One region of the Brevibacillus antibioticus genome, then DNA from elsewhere that is predicted to be linked to it. Evidence: riboswitches for the same ligand, from Rfam matches in the RefSeq annotation. Region 1 holds a riboswitch; the other holds the start of a gene.
The links. Region 1 has a riboswitch for thiamine pyrophosphate ahead of thiC (phosphomethylpyrimidine synthase ThiC). Riboswitches for the same ligand answer to the same signal wherever they lie in the genome.

Region 1 (7,980 bases):
TTAGTTATAGCTTCCCGTTGATCGTGCTCGTTTTTCAATTGCCGTTGGCGCTCCTTTTGCTCATTCACGTAAAGCGAAAGAACAAAGGAAGAGAGCAAAGCCTCATTCCAGAAGGAACGAAGCTTTATCGATTTTACCGGTCGATGGTGTGGACCACGACCGTTTGTTTAAGTGGTTGTGTAATCGTGATATTGATTGGCGACTTTTTTAGGGATAAATCAGCGGTAGGTGGGGTTGCGACAGCTGTTACGTACATAGCCCTCCTACTGATAGCGCTGTTGACGAGCTATGGGGAAATGCAGGCTCTAAATCATGGCAAGCAAAAGCTGGGGAGGGCAAAACAGGCTGGATCGTTTCGACAATGAGGTCGAAAGTCAAGGGGACCTTACTCCAAAACACACTGGTGGGGAGGGATATCCACAAAGCCTTGTATGCTTGGCTGTCGCAAGGAATGCCCTTCTTTCCACTCTGCAAATTTGATTTTGACGGTAATTTCCGGCTGTATCCATAAGGTATTGGCTGCGCGTGGTGGCTTATTAACAAAAGACATCTTTTGTTGGACAAGGGGCTGGATTCTCTCCGTGAAAGCGCGCCAGTCCGTATGCGTTAATTTTCCGGTACCGGCATGACCGATGTACCAAAAAGAACCTTGTTGATCGAAGAGGCCCAGAAGCAACGAATTGACAATATGATCCCGAAGCGTAACGCCACCTACGACAGCGATGAGATCCCGGTAGTACTTTTTCTTTCTCCAGCGTTGATCTTTCCCATTGATCAAGTAGCTGCTTGACGCATCCTTCATAATAATTCCTTCCATGCCCTGCGCTTCTACGACACGGTAAAGAGCGTCTCCATCTGGAAAGTTCTCAACTAGCTGCACATGAGGAGTAGGAGTGATGATCTTGCCCAGTAGTTGTTGTCGCTCTGACAGTGGGTAGGAAGTTACCCATTCATGATTCCAGTACAGTACATCGAAGACCATGTATGTCACAGGAACGAGCTTTTGTACCTGGGGGACCTTCTCTAAACGGCGCAGCCCGTCTCTCCTCATGACCTCGTAAAAAGAAGGCTTTCCGTCCGAACCGAGTGCGATTATTTCTCCATCCAAAATCACAGAATCGGCACGACAATACGAGTGAAGATCGGTCACTTCGGGATAATGGAAAGTCCGTTCATTTAGTTTTCGATTGAACAGTTTGACCTCGTGTCCATCGTAGTATGTAAGAATGCGAACGCCATCCCATTTCACTTGGCCTATCCATTGTGGTCCAACAGGTATAGCTTCGGTGCTGGTAGGCTCAAAAGGAAAAAGCGGAGTTAGTTCCATAGCTGCCACCTTTATGTTTAGTTGGGACTTGCCCAGTTTTCTAATACAGTTTCACGGATGGGCATGAACTATACGAGTGGTGCTGGCGGATGCATTCCTGTTTGAATTTTACGAAACTTCTTTATTGATTAAGTATTGAATTCGGGCTATACTACCTGTATTAAGTAACGAATGGTTTAGCGGATTGGGCTGTATCTGGTTGAGCTTCTTCCTCCTTCCGTGGTACGTCCACCACACCTCATGGGAAGGGAGCTGTTCTCTGATATGGCCCTCTTTGTGTCTCGCTCGGGTTGCGAATGTTTGTTGTTCACTTTCTTTAATCCTTTTTTCATTGATATACAATGAGAGACTTGTTTATAATGACTGTGCGAACTCATTTACGAAAGAAGGAATTGACTTGCCGTTTCTTCGGTTTAAAGGCTTTGCGAAGCAAGACATAGAGCCCATTTCTCAGATTCTTATAGAAGAGTTTTCTAAATTTGCTGAGGTAGCTCCGGAAAAGGTGAAATTGGAGCTGCTTCCGGTAGAGCAATTGACGAACAGTCCTTTGTCTGTAGAGATCATGATGTTTCCCCGTGAACAAAAGCAACATGACGCGATTGCTAGCGCCATTCACGGCATTTTGAAGAAGCAAGGCTTTTTGCATATCCATATTTTCTTCATCCTGCTATCGCCTACTCTCTATTATAAAGAAGGACTACCGTTGCAAGTCGGAATGGCGAAATAAGCAAGAAAAAAGGTCGAGATCCTCCAGAAAGGATTTCGACCTTTTCTATTAATAATAGAGGCTTTCGGATTGCAGGCACTTGGAGCATGTTCGCGTAAGTGGAGTTTCGATATAGACGTGGCTGCAGTCTTGTTGAATGAGCCGCAATTGTTGTTTAGATTGCTCTAGCTCAGCCTCTAGTCGAATAATCTTTTCGCGTAAACGACTGGCTTCCTCCATAGGCATCCCCCTTGATTACGACTGGTACAAACGGCTTCCTTGTTCGCGAAACTCACGTGATTTTTTCTGCATCCCTGCAAGAATGGCGGGATCTTGGGCAGCCCCTTGTTCATTGGCGATGTGACGAATGTCGTGCGATATTTTCATGCTGCAAAATTTAGGCCCGCACATGGAACAAAAATGGGCCGATTTGGCGGCTTCTGCTGGCAACGTTTCGTCGTGATATTCGCGGGCGCGCTCTGGGTCCAAAGACAAATTGAATTGATCATTCCAGCGAAAATCAAAACGAGCTTTGGATAAGGCATCGTCTCGCTGTTTTGCTCGCGGATGGCCTTTTGCGAGATCAGCGGCATGCGCTGCGATTTTGTATGCGATTAAACCGTTGCGGACATCCTCTTTATTGGGTAGACCGAGATGCTCCTTGGGCGTTACGTAGCAGAGCATCGCTGTTCCGAACCATCCAATCATGGCAGCGCCAATCGCTGAAGTAATGTGGTCATAGCCGGGGGCAATGTCAGTCGTGAGCGGCCCGAGTGTGTAAAAAGGAGCCTCATGGCAAATGGACAACTGTTTATCCATATTTTCGCGAATGAGATGCATAGGGACGTGACCAGGGCCTTCAATCATGACTTGTACGTCGTATTCCCACGCAATTTTTGTGAGTTCTCCCAATGTTTCAAGCTCCGCGAACTGCGCCTCGTCATTTGCATCCGCAATAGAGCCAGGACGTAATCCATCTCCGAGGGATACACAAATGTCATAGGCCTTCAGAATTTCGCAAATTTCAGCGAAATGCGTATACAAAAAGTTTTCCTCGTGATGGGCCAGGCACCAAGCGGCCAAAATCGATCCGCCGCGAGAGACGATGCCGGTAACACGGTTTGCTGTCATGGGGATGTAGCGCAAAAGAACGCCAGCATGAATCGTGAAGTAATCGACACCTTGTTCTGCTTGCTCAATCAAGGTGTCTCGGTAAACCTCCCATGTCAAATCCTCGGCTCTCCCATTTACTTTTTCAAGTGCTTGATAAATCGGAACAGTACCGACTGGAACAGGACTGTTTCGGATTATCCACTCCCGCGTGGTGTGAATATGTTTTCCCGTCGAGAGGTCCATAATGGTGTCGGCACCCCAACGAACAGACCAAATCATTTTTTCGACTTCTTCTTCCATCGAAGAGCTGACGGCTGACGTTCCGATGTTGGCATTGATTTTGACATGAAAATTGCGGCCAATGATCATCGGCTCGCTTTCCGGATGATTGACGTTAGAAGGGAGGATCGCACGTCCAGCGGCGATTTCTGCCCGTACAAATTCAGGGGAGACACCCTCGCGAATGGCAACGTATTCCATTTCCGGTGTGATGATATTTTTTCGGGCATAATGAAGCTGGGTAACATTTTTCCCTGGCTTTGCCCGTTTTGGTTTGTAGTCCTCTCGAGGGAAAGTGGGGAGGGCGGCTGCCTTGTCTTCGTTTCGGAAGCCGTCATCAACCAGTTGTGGTTCGCGACCAACATACGTTTCCGCATCATTTCGCTCATCGATCCACTGGTGGCGGATGGAGGGCAGTCCTGCTTGAATGTCAGGAACGTAACCCGCTGCGGTGTACTCGCCACTCGTATCGTACACGCGAAGAGGAGGATTGGGTGTGGAGCCAGACAATCCTTCGGTAGGGTGAAGGGAAATCTCGCGCATCGGGACACGGATGTCCGCACGACTACCTATTTCGTATACTTTGTGACTGCCTGGAAAAGATGACACCAATGACATAAGAAAAAACCTCCTTGTTTTGGTTGCACGAAAGCGAGAACCGTTTAGGGAGGCGAAAGAAACTGCCCGCGAAAAAGCGCCGCATAAACAATATGCGACGCCAACGCGAGAGTAGAGAAGAAACGGGTATCCTAAAAAGATACACGCATCTTTTCGTGTCGTATATGACATTCCTCCGCTGGCATTACCCAGTTCAGGTTCAACGGTCGATGGCACAGTACCATCCTCTCAGCCTGGTGATTTCCAAGCTCCCGTGCTTTTTTGTATTTTGGTTTGCAAGAATAGGATAACGGGAAGTCCATTTTATTTCAAGGAAAATTTTCCAGTGGAAAAATTGTGGGTGTGCAACACATTTTCCTCCCCCCTATTCTCGTGAATCGGACTAAAACTGTTTCTGTAGACCCACATGAATCCTATCTGTTACGATGAAGTTCGAAAAAAAGCAACTGCTTCCAGCGCTTTGATTTTCCTCGTTGTCGAAGCAGGATGGAGAAGTATTTTGAGGTGATGAGGTATGGATGTCTATTCGGATCTAAAACAAGGAGAACGTGGAGCATGGGTGAGTATTTTCGCCTACATTTTTTGCTCTGTATTAAAAATAGGAGTTGCGTATGTCACTGCATCGGAAGCCTTAATGGCGGACGGTCTTAACAACTCAACGGATGTCGTCGCATCGATTGCTGTTTTGATCGGGCTGCGTATTGCAAGGAAACCACCTGATAAAGATCACCCGTATGGCCATTTCCGGGCGGAGACGATTTCAGCACTTGTCGCATCATTTATTATGCTATTTGTCGGAGTTCAGGTCGTTACGAAGGCCGTGCCATCCTTGTTTGACTCACATCATTCGGCTCCTGACCTGTTGGCAGGGTGGACAGCACTTGCAACTGCCGTTATTATGCTTTTCGTCTATCGCTACAATAAAAAGCTCGCCATCAAAACAAACAGTCAAGCACTTCATGCAGCGGCCGCTGACAACCGTTCAGACGCATTCGTTAGTATCGGGACGTTTATTGGGGTAGCTGGCGCACAGTTTCAATTGCATTGGCTCGATCCATTAGCTGCTTTTGTCGTTGGTCTTATTATTTTAAAGACTGCTTGGGACATTTTCAGGGAGGCAACCCATCGTTTGACAGATGGCTTTGACGAGAGCGAGCTTGCGGACCTGCGGGCTACGATTTCCTCCATTTCAGGAGTAAAGGATATCAGCGACATCAAAGCCCGCTATCACGGAAGCAGCGTGCTGGTTGATGTTGTGATCCATGTCGATCCAGGTCTGAATGTAGTGGAGAGCCACACCATCACCGAGAAAGTTGAAGAACAGATGCGCAAGATTCACCGGATTAACGCCGTTCATATCCATATTGAACCATGCAGGAAGATGGCCCCTAGCTAGATACCATGATGTGAATACGAAAAACCTGTCCAAAAGTGGGCAGGTTTTTTGTGTAGCCTAACCAGAGGTAGCCTTCTTTTTGCGCAGTGTTTTGGTTGTAGAAGTAGTCGTAGTCTTTTTCGGACTGGCTGCGGTCTCCTTTTTCGATGTCTGCTCTTTTTCGGACGAGGAGGCAGCAGTGGTGCGTTTTCGCGCAGGCTTTGACGGAGTCGGTGCTGGCTCGATTTTGATGGGCACTGCGGCTTGTCCAGCTGTAGACTCTAAGCTTTCTTTAAGGGCCTGCATGAGATCAATGACATTGGTTCTTGCCACAGTAGGTGCGGTGGCGATTTCCTGACCCTCCAATTTTTTCTCAATCAGTTTTTGCAGGTCGGATCGATATTCATCCGTATATTTTGCCGGATCAAAAGGGATTGTCATATTGATAATGAGCTCAGTTGCCATCTTTAGTTCGTTTTCGGCCAACGGTAGAGCCGCTTCAGGCAAGGCGGGCACTTGACTGACGGGACGTACCTCATCTGGATAGAAGATGGTCTCCAGCATGATGCAATGCTCATACAGTCGGATAACGGCCAGGCTTTGCCGATTGCGCATCGTCACCTGTGCAACGCCGATCTTGCCTGTCTGTTCCATGGCGGAGCGAAGCAGGGCGTACGCTTTTTCACCAGTGTCCTGTGGGGATAGGAAATAGCTTTTATGAAAATAAACGGGATCAATCTCCGACAAGTCTACGAAGTCGATAATTTCAATAGCTCTGCGTGTTTCTGGCGTTATGGCTTCCAGATCATCATCGTCGATCATGACAAAATGTCCTTTTTCGTATTCGAAGCCACGGATGATTTCGCTCGTATCTACCTCGCGCTGGCAGTGCGGGCACATTTTTGTGTACTTGATCGGGGTATGGCACTCTTTATGCAGTTGGCGAAAGCGAATATCGCGCTCTTCCGTTGCAGTAAACATACGAACAGGTATATTGACGAGGCCGAAGCTGATTGAGCCCTTCCACACGGTATGCATGCGGATACCTCCTTCACAGTTATTTTTGTATAGTATCTGTATCCGCCAAGAAGAAGTGCCGAGGGAATTGAAGGTGGAAAAGTAAAAAGCCAGCCGATTCGATCCGGCTGGCTAGGTATGCAGCTACTGTCCATGTTTGACGATGTCCGATTGATCTGCACGCGATTGCATGTCACGCGCTAGCTCGACGTCTTTGCCTGTGCGGTCCGCAATGGACTGGGCTTTGGACGCCTTCAGCTTTTGTGCAGATGGTCGTTTTTCTGCCATGAACGACTCACTCCTTTCAGGCAATCTACATGTAGGGGGTGTTGCAGGTACATGTAGTATGCGCTGGACAAAAAAAAATACCCCATCGCCAAAAGGCGAGGGGCAGCCGTTCAACTCCTCCCGATGAAGGGAGCGATGGCACGAAATGCTCCTATCAGACACGTCGTGCGCCAAAGTGAACAGCCTTTCAATTATGGGAGAGGAGAAACCGGAGGAAGAGCTTATGGGGAAACGTAAGTCTTCTCCGCGGTTGTCAGCGACACCGTTGCGTCGCTATTCATCATCTTTTCCAATCGAATGGGGTTATATACCTTTCTTGTGCATAAATTTTTCCAGTTGCTAATTTTACGGGTGTATGCAGTTGTGATAGTATGATATCATTCTCAGTCTTAGAAAATCGCGTCATAAAACATACATATAGGAAAGCAGACAGGTGAAATGAGTATGCGAGTCATCGCTGGTGAACACAGAGGAAGACGGTTGGCAGCAGTTCCGGGCAAAGGAACCAGACCGACAACCGATAAAGTCAAAGAATCGATTTTTAATATGATTGGTCCGTATTTCGATGGCGGGTGGGCATTGGACCTATACGCGGGAACAGGTGGTCTCGGGATCGAGGCATTAAGTAGGGGAGCGGATCGGGCTGTATTCGTGGAGCGAGATCACAAAGCATTTGCTGTGGTAAAACAAAACGTCAGCGCTTGCAGGCTGGACGATTATGCAGAACTATATCGGATGGATGCGGACCGCGCCATTCGCACACTGCGTACACGCAATCAAAAATTTGATCTCGTCTTTTTAGACCCGCCGTACGCCGAGCAAAAAATTGTCGAAGAAATTGAGATGTTGCAGGAGCTGGGAATGTTGGCGGACGGAGCGTGGATCGTGGCTGAGCATGATATCGCAGACTCCTTTCCGGATGCGATTGGTCATTGTGTGAAGGACCGAGCGGCTAAGTATGGGGATACGGCCGTTACTGTGTATTATTACGATTTGGAGCCACAAGCTTAACTTTCAAATCATGGTGCGTAAAGAGCACTAAGGGAGGATAACCCGCTATGGCAATCGCCGTATGTTCAGGAAGCTTCGACCCTGTTACTTATGGGCATCTCGACATTATTGCGCGGGGTGCCAACGTTTTTGATAAGGTCATTGTCGCCGTCTTAATCAATTCAAAGAAAAACTCATTGTTCAGCGTAGAAGAGCGTGTTGAATTGCTTCGTCAGGCAACGGCTGACATGAAAAATGTAGAAGTGG
Region 2 (7,980 bases), 700 kb from region 1:
CTTTGTATGCAGTCACCAAAAGGGAAAATTATTACTTGAAATCTATCGAATGTATTGATAAAGATTTAGAAAAAACCAAAGAAGACAAAAGCACATTGCAAACGATTGATGATTCCAATCGTTTATTACCTTACCTTTCAGGGGGATCGATAGGTATAGGAATAGCAATCGTATACCTAAATCATGTTAGTGATAAAAAACGTTACCAAAGAGAATTGAGCTTAATTACTAATTTATATCGTGTTAGATGTAGCGTAAGCGGGGGGCTTTTCGATGGCGCTGGAAGCTTTTTGATAATACCGCCTCTACTAGGAAAAAGTGATTCTGCGTATACAAACAAAAAAGATGGTGTAATAGAATTGTTACGTTTATTTTTAATTCCTAAGGAAAATCATATTTTATTTCCAGGGCAGTTTTGTTATCGTTTGTCTGATGACTTTCAAACAGGGAGCTCTGGTATTATACTAGCTTTAGAGGGGATATTGAAAGATAACCCATTATATTGGCTTCCATTAATAAATATCGATGATTTTTATAAAAATACAAAATATAGCCACGATGTAGGATGTGTAAATGCTGCCCCAACTACAATAAAGCAATGAGGCGTAGAGCAGTGATTGGCTTTGTTCCATAATTGTATAAGGGTACCAAATGGACAGTGCTACCTTATGGTTGGTTGCTGTCGTTTTTTGTTTGCGAAAGAGAAACAGGTTGTTTAGATCCTGCATCATATCCAATGTGCAGAAAGGAGAGATACGACTTGCAAGAACTAACCTCAACAGAACTGATCCAATACCTGCAAGAAAAGGGGTCGGTCGCTCTTTTTGTCTATACACCAATGTGTGGGACCTGCAAGCTCGCAGCACGAATGCTCGGCATCATGGAAGAAACATTCCCTACCGTTCATCTGTACCAGATCAATATTAATACGGCACCTGCATTGGCAGAACAATGGCAAGTGACCAGCGTACCCGCCTTACTTATTTTTCACAGACATGAATTGTTGGACCGCCATTATGCCATCCAGTCCGTTGGATTTTTATACGATGTACTGAAACCTCTGGCCTAGACATACACCTATTTCTTTCGCCATGAATATGACTAAGAGAGAAGAAATGCGAAGGAGGAGGCGTATGCAAATCCACGTGGTGGAAGAAGGACAAACCTTAGCGAGCATCGCCGAGACGTACGGTACGACGCCGGAAGCGATCAACAAGGCGAATGAATTGCCAGATCCCAATAAGCTGGCAACCGGACAGGCGATGGTGATCCCGATTGTAGGAAGCTACCATTGGGTCAAACAAGGGGATACGTTGTATACCATCGGTCAGCGTAACCAGATCAGCGCAGCAGAGCTTGCTCGCGTCAATGGGATTTCTCCCTATAAACCGCTACAAGTCGGGCAAAAGCTATATATCCCGCCTCGTCCTAGACGAGCGGCTGATTTCAATGCGTATGTGGAACCGCGGCGGACTGTCCCACCAGCGCTGGAAGCGGATGTGCGGACGGCTGCCCCTCATCTTACGTATTTGGCACCGTTCAGCTTTCGCATCAACCGGGATGGAACCCTCCAACGACCAAATCTGAGCAATTTTCCAGCAATCGCAAAAGAAAACCAAGCCCTCCTTATGATGGTCGTGACGAATCTGGAAAAGGGTCAGTTCAGTACGGAATTGGGCGCACTCATCTTGAACGATCAAGAACTCCAGAACAAATTGTTGGATAATATACTCGCGACCGCCCATGAGCTGGGAATGGGGGATATCCATTTTGATCTGGAAGCCTTGCCTACAACAGGTGCAGAAGCGTACGCGAACTTCTTGCGAAAAGCAAGGGGACGTATACATGCGGCGGGGTTGATGATGTCTGTTGCGCTCGCCCCGAAGACGAGTGCCGTGCAAGCGGGGAAATGGTATTCTGCCCATGATTACAAGGCGATAGGAGCGCTTGCCGATTTTGTTGTGATCATGACGTATGAATGGGGCTATAGTGGAGGTCCTCCGATGGCAGTTTCTCCGATCGGACCTGTGCGGCGTGTCTTGCAGTACGCCATTACGGAAATACCAGCCGAGAAAATTTTGATGGGCCAAAATCTGTACGGATACGACTGGACCTTACCGTACGAGCGAGGAACGACAGCGAAAGCTCTGAGTCCGCAAGCGGCAATTGCTTTGGCAGCACAGCATAATGCAGTGATTCGGTATGACTATCGCGCGCAGGCTCCGTTTTTTACGTACACGGATGATCAAGGCAAGCAACACCAGGTGTGGTTTGAGGATGCGCGGTCGATCCAAGCCAAGTTCAATCTGGTTAAACAGCTTGGCTTAAGAGGCGTCAGCTACTGGAAACTCGGTTTGCCATTTCCGCAAAATTGGTTGTTGATCGAGGGGAACTTTCGCGTCCGTAAGCGTGCATAGTCATCTGGCGTACATTCCATCACGGGTTGTACGCCTTTTTTTCGAATGAAAAATCATGGTATGATGAAGATGACAGGAAGGAAAAGGGGAGAAATCATGGGAGAATGCAAATTGGATCACAGCCATGAGGACGTACTCAAAAAACTGGCAGAACAAGCTCCACATCTATCGGAGTTGCGTGTGAGTCAATTCAAAAATCAGTTGAATGGCGAACTCAGCCAAGAGCGTCTAAACGAGCTGTTTCATTTATTGAAAAAGTATGATCTGGCTAGCCCAGAGGAGCGCCAAGAGCGCGAAAAACAAATGGATCGCTTGTTCGGCTAAGACTAATACATACTTTGTTTCGTTTTGCCCCCTAGTGGGAGAATCAGGCTGGAACCGTGGTTCCATGCGGCGAGGAGTAACGATGGAAGACAGACTCTATTATCAGGATGCCTATACAAGAACGTTTTCTGCCCAAGTGACAAGGGCTGGTGTCGAGCAAGATGGGACACCTTACGTGGTACTGAATCAAACGGCTTTTTACCCTACTGGAGGCGGACAGCCTTCCGATCTGGGCGTATTGGAAGAGATTCGTGTAGTTGATGTGGAAGAGGTAGATGGCGAAATTCGTCACCGACTGGAAGCTCCCTTGTCTGAAACCATAGCCGAAGTAACATGTCACATTGATTGGGACCGCCGCTTCGATCACATGCAGCAGCATGCTGGTCAACACATTTTATCTGCGTCCTTCCTGGAAGTCGTGCAGGCGGAGACCGTTGCCTTTCACTTGGGCAAAGAACGTGTCACCATTGATGTACGACTAGATGATTTGACAACAGATGTATGGGAGAAGGTAGAAAAGCGAGCGAATCAGATTGTTCTGGAAAACCACCCCATCCTTGCGCGGTTCGTTGATGACGAGGAATTGGCAACGCTGCCTTTGAAAAAACAGCCGACCGTTACTGAAAATATTCGCGTCGTGATGATACCTGAGTTTGATTACAACCCATGCGGAGGAACTCATCCAGCGCGTACAGGCGAAGTCGGGATGATCAAGATCTTGGGCTGGGAGCGACACCGCGGAAACATTCGTCTGGAATTCATCTGTGGCTGGCGAGCTTTGCGGGACTACAACCAAAAGCAAGCTGTTGTTCGGGATACGGCGAAGCTGCTCGCTACCAATGAAGGGGAACTGATCGCACAGACGGAACGCCTCCTTGCTGAGCGCGACGCTTTGAAGGCAAAATTGGCAGAAGTGGATAAGCAGCTATTAGAAGTGGAAGTAAACCAACAACTATCTGCTGCTAGCCAACTCGGTCCTTCTCGCCTCATTATGCGTACCTTCACGGACAAAACGATTCAGCAGCTTCAACAGTTCGCACAGCTGGCTACTGCTCTGGCGCCAGATGCGATTTGCCTTTTGGCTGCTACTACCGAGGACAAAATGCAAGTCGTGTTTGCTCGTGGGCAAGAAGTCAACGTAGCCATCAATCAAGTGTTGAAAGAAACCTTGCCAGTCATAAATGGAAAAGGTGGGGGAAATCCTGCGATGGCACAGGGTGGCGGTCAGACAGTAGTGAATGCAGAAGAAGTATTGCTGCATGCTCGCAAACTGCTGGAAACCTCACTCATGTAAATACATTGATTCAACAAAAGGAGGATACCCGAAATGAACTGGAATCCGGGAGATATCGTTCGCGTTGCGCAGCGAACAGGTGAATATATTGCAGAAGTATTGGAAATCCACGAATCAAAGCTGCTGGTAAAGGTGTTGGCTGTTACCAAATACCCAACGCAAGGTGATTTGCATTCTTCCTACGAAGTAGATGTGCCGCTGTTTCACCAGCGTCCAGCACTGTCTTACTTGGAAAAATTCATGACGCCTGTCCAAGGGGTCATTCGCTATAACGGTGCGATTCCAGACTACAAGGAATCTGTCCGACAAGCGATGGAAAGAGAAATGGAAAAGCTTGCGAAAATGGCAGCTTGGGCAGAGCGCTGTCTCGTTGAGCTGGAAAAGATGCATAAGGAAGCCTTTACAAACACGAAATAGAGTGGTACTGTAGTACTCGAATGTACGACAATTGCATAGCTTTACTACCAAACGGGGGCCAAGCAACGTTGGCTGAGATTGTGACGAGTGTGTTACTGACCGTTGAACCTGACCTGGGTCATGCCAGCGGAGGAAGAGGTATTTGGAATCAGTATCACGGTGTCGCAACCGAGCGGAACTATGCTTGTTTGCGTGCATACATGATAAGATCTCACTCAACCATCCGAGGCGGATGGTTTTTTTATGCCATTCGTCCGATGAGATGGAATGGGTATACGGCTTCTTCTGTTTGTCTGAATCGACTCAGGCAGGCGGGAGAAGCCGTTTTTTTCCAGTAGAAGGAGGTAATCCATGATTGTTCAGCTGAATGGGAAAAAAGTAGAGTTGGCGGAAGAAATCACGACAGTGCGAGCCTTGCTTGCTTCTTATTCCCTGCAAGAGAAGATTGTCGTCGTAGAGCGAAATGGTGACATTATTGATCGCTCAGTATACGAACAAACACCGATTGCAGACGGAGATCGCATAGAAATCGTTCATTTTGTCGGAGGAGGATGATCATCATGATAGATACATTGAAAATTGGATCGTACGAGTTTCGCTCCCGCTTGCTTCTGGGTACTGGTAAATTCGCTGACCTGGATACGCAAGGGAAAGCGGTAGAGGTGTCGGAAGCAGAAATTTTGACATTTGCGATTCGTCGCTTGAATTTGGAAAATCCGCAAGAACCGAACTTTTTGGAACAGCTCGATTTGAAAAAATTCACCCTGCTACCTAATACAGCAGGTGCCTATACAGCAGAAGAAGCAGTGCGCATTGCCCGTTTGGCTAAAGCATCTGGGCTGTGTGACATGATCAAGGTCGAGGTTATTGGAGATCCAAAAACACTTCTCCCTGACCCGATTGGCACGCTCGAGGCTTCGAAAATCTTGGTGGAAGAAGGCTTTATCGTACTGACCTACACCAATGACGACCCGATTCTTGCTAGACGTCTGCAAGAGGTTGGCGTACATGCGGTTATGCCAGGTGCGTCACCAATTGGTTCCGGGCAAGGGATTGTCAACGAAAACAACCTCCGCTTTATCATCGAGGATGCGAAAGTTCCGATTATTGTGGACGCAGGAATTGGCTCGCCAGCAGACTGCGCGAAAGCGATGGAGCTAGGTGCTGACGGCGTCTTGTTGAATACAGCAGTCGCCCTCGCTGACAATCCTGTCCTGATGGCAGAAGCGATGAAGCTCGGGGTGGAAGCAGGGCGCAAAGGCTTCCTGGCAGGCCGTATCGCGAAAAAGCGTTACGCATCCGCAAGCAGCCCGAACGAAGGGATGATTGAGTAGCGTGGATCGACTGACAGAAGCGATAGAATCGATTGTCAGCCGCAAAGAAGAGCTGTTCGCATTATTGGCAGAGCTCGTTTCTCATCCGACTGTGAGTCCTCCCGCGCGAAACAGCGATGCTGCACAAGGAGTGATCGCTAACAGACTGCAAGCGATGGGATTTGAAGTGGATCGCTGGACGGTTTATCCAGGAGACGACAATATCGTCGGTCGATTATCAGGGGATGCATCTAGGCGGGCAAACAGCTTGATTATCAACGGCCACATCGATGTGGCTGAAGTTGGTAATGACTCGGGATGGACCTATCCACCTTTTGCTCTGACACATGGAAAGGATGGTCGCCTGTATGGCCGTGGAGTTGCGGATATGAAAGGCGGACTCGCAGCGAGCTTGTTTGCGATCCAAATGCTGCGCGAACATTGTATCGAGCTCCAAGGCGATCTGCTCTTTCAATCCGTCATCGGAGAAGAAGCGGGTGAAGCGGGGACATTAGTCGCTATCGAGCGTGGCTATCAGGCTGACTACGCCGTTGTAGTGGACACGAGCAATCTGCAAATGCAAGGACAGGGCGGGGTCATTACAGGCTGGATCACGATTGAGAGTCCGACGACGCTGCATGACGGAATGCGCGCACAGACGATTCATGCAGGTGGACGTGTCCGGGGAGCTTCTGCCATTGAAAAAATGACGAAGGTGATCAACGCACTACAGGAGCTGGAGCGGGATTGGGCTGTCATGAAGTCCTATCCCGGCTTTCCGGCAGGCAGCAATACGATCAATCCCGCAGTTATCGAGGGTGGTCGTCACGCAGCTTTTATCGCAGATCGTTGCGCTCTATGGATTACCGTTCATTTTTATCCGAATGAATCCTACGAAGAGATCATCCGCGAGATCGAGGATCACGTCGGACGTGCAGCAGCAGCTGATCTTTGGCTGAGAGACAATCCTCCAACATTCCGATGGGGCGGACGTTCGATGATCGAGGAGCGCGGGGAAATCTTCCCTTCACTGGAGTTGGATACGAAACATCCGGGGTTGGCAACGCTGCAATCCGCATATGAAAGTCACATGCATCAAGCGCCTGTCGTTAATATGTCGCCTACGGTGACGGATGTAGGCTGGTTTGCGCATGCAGGCATTCCGGCTGTCCTATTCGGGCCTGGTGAGCTCACGCATGCTCATGCCGTCGATGAATCCATTGATCCTGACCAGCTTGTTCATTTTGCCCAGATCATGGCCCGATTTATTGCCACCTGGTGCAATACCTCGAAGGAAGCGAAGGAGTGAGCAAAAGCATGACAACCTTTACTGATCGTTTGAGAAAAAGTGTAGCCCCGATCTGGGAGCGTGTTCATCAACATCCTTTTGTCACCGGACTTGGAGATGGCAGCCTGCCCGTTGGAGCATTCAAATATTACATGAAACAAGACTACATCTATCTGATTGATTACGCGAAAATGTTCGCGATTGCGAGTGTGAAGGCGTACGATCTGGAAACAAGCTCCAGATTCGCTGCTTTGCAAGAATCGACGCTGAACACAGAGATGGAGCTGCATCGTCAGTATGCTGAGCGCTTTGGCATCTCTCGCGCGGAACTGGAAGCGACAGAGCCTTCATTTGTTATGCTGGGATACACCAGCTACATGCTGCGTGTCGCTCATCAAGGGTCGTTGGCGGAATTGGTGAGTGCACTACTCCCATGCACGTGGAGCTATTGGGAAATCGGCAAGCGCTTGGCAGAAGTAGAAGGCGCGCTGGATCACGAACTTTATGGCGAATGGGTACGTATGTACAGCTCCGACGAGTTTGGGCAGTTGGCGATCTGGCTAATGGATATCATGAACCAATTGGCGGAAGGTAAGAGTGAGCAAGAGCTGGCCAAGTTGGAAGAGTATTTTGTCAACACCTCCAAAATGGAGTACATGTTCTGGGACATGTCCTACAGAGAGGAAATGTGGCCGTGGGAGAACAACTAGCTTTCGCCGATGTCAGCTTTTCGTATGGCGACAAGCAGATTCTCGATCATTTTGATCTGCGTGTGGAAAAAGGGGAAATCGTCAGCTTGATCGGTCCGAGCGGGATCGGGAAAAGCACCTTGTTTCAACTCATCGCAGGTCTTCTTGAGCCGGGGCAAGGTGAAATCAGGCTCGGCAGTGAACCGGTAGCAAATCGTTTGGGGCAGGTCGGCTATAT

Region 2: linked by a shared signal. The riboswitch ahead of thiS (sulfur carrier protein ThiS) and the one ahead of thiC (phosphomethylpyrimidine synthase ThiC) in region 1 are both predicted to bind thiamine pyrophosphate.

What each region holds. Positions count from the first base shown of each region.
Region 1 covers NZ_SZNK01000001.1:1,029,341-1,037,320, forward strand. The annotation lists gene E8L90_RS05135 (GerAB/ArcD/ProY family transporter) at 1-365, shown strand, start outside; gene E8L90_RS05140 (ATP-dependent DNA ligase) at 386-1,327, opposite strand; gene E8L90_RS05145 (DUF1904 family protein) at 1,725-2,054, shown strand; gene E8L90_RS30115 (hypothetical protein) at 2,103-2,273, opposite strand; gene thiC (phosphomethylpyrimidine synthase ThiC) at 2,289-4,043, opposite strand; TPP riboswitch at 4,196-4,308, opposite strand; gene E8L90_RS05155 (cation diffusion facilitator family transporter) at 4,558-5,439, shown strand; gene ku (non-homologous end joining protein Ku) at 5,497-6,456, opposite strand; gene E8L90_RS30120 (hypothetical protein) at 6,580-6,723, opposite strand; gene rsmD (16S rRNA (guanine(966)-N(2))-methyltransferase RsmD) at 7,168-7,734, shown strand; gene coaD (pantetheine-phosphate adenylyltransferase) at 7,782-7,980, shown strand, end outside.
Region 2 covers NZ_SZNK01000001.1:1,728,830-1,736,809, forward strand. The annotation lists gene lanKC (class III lanthionine synthetase LanKC) at 1-602, shown strand, start outside; gene E8L90_RS07880 (thioredoxin family protein) at 761-1,069, shown strand; gene E8L90_RS07885 (glycoside hydrolase family 18 protein) at 1,134-2,417, shown strand; gene E8L90_RS07890 (hypothetical protein) at 2,514-2,741, shown strand; gene E8L90_RS07895 (alanyl-tRNA editing protein) at 2,824-4,035, shown strand; gene kapB (kinase-associated lipoprotein KapB) at 4,069-4,452, shown strand; TPP riboswitch at 4,494-4,604, shown strand; gene thiS (sulfur carrier protein ThiS) at 4,804-5,007, shown strand; gene E8L90_RS07910 (thiazole synthase) at 5,013-5,786, shown strand; gene E8L90_RS07915 (acetylornithine deacetylase) at 5,779-7,074, shown strand; gene tenA (thiaminase II) at 7,083-7,763, shown strand; gene E8L90_RS07925 (ABC transporter ATP-binding protein) at 7,748-7,980, shown strand, end outside.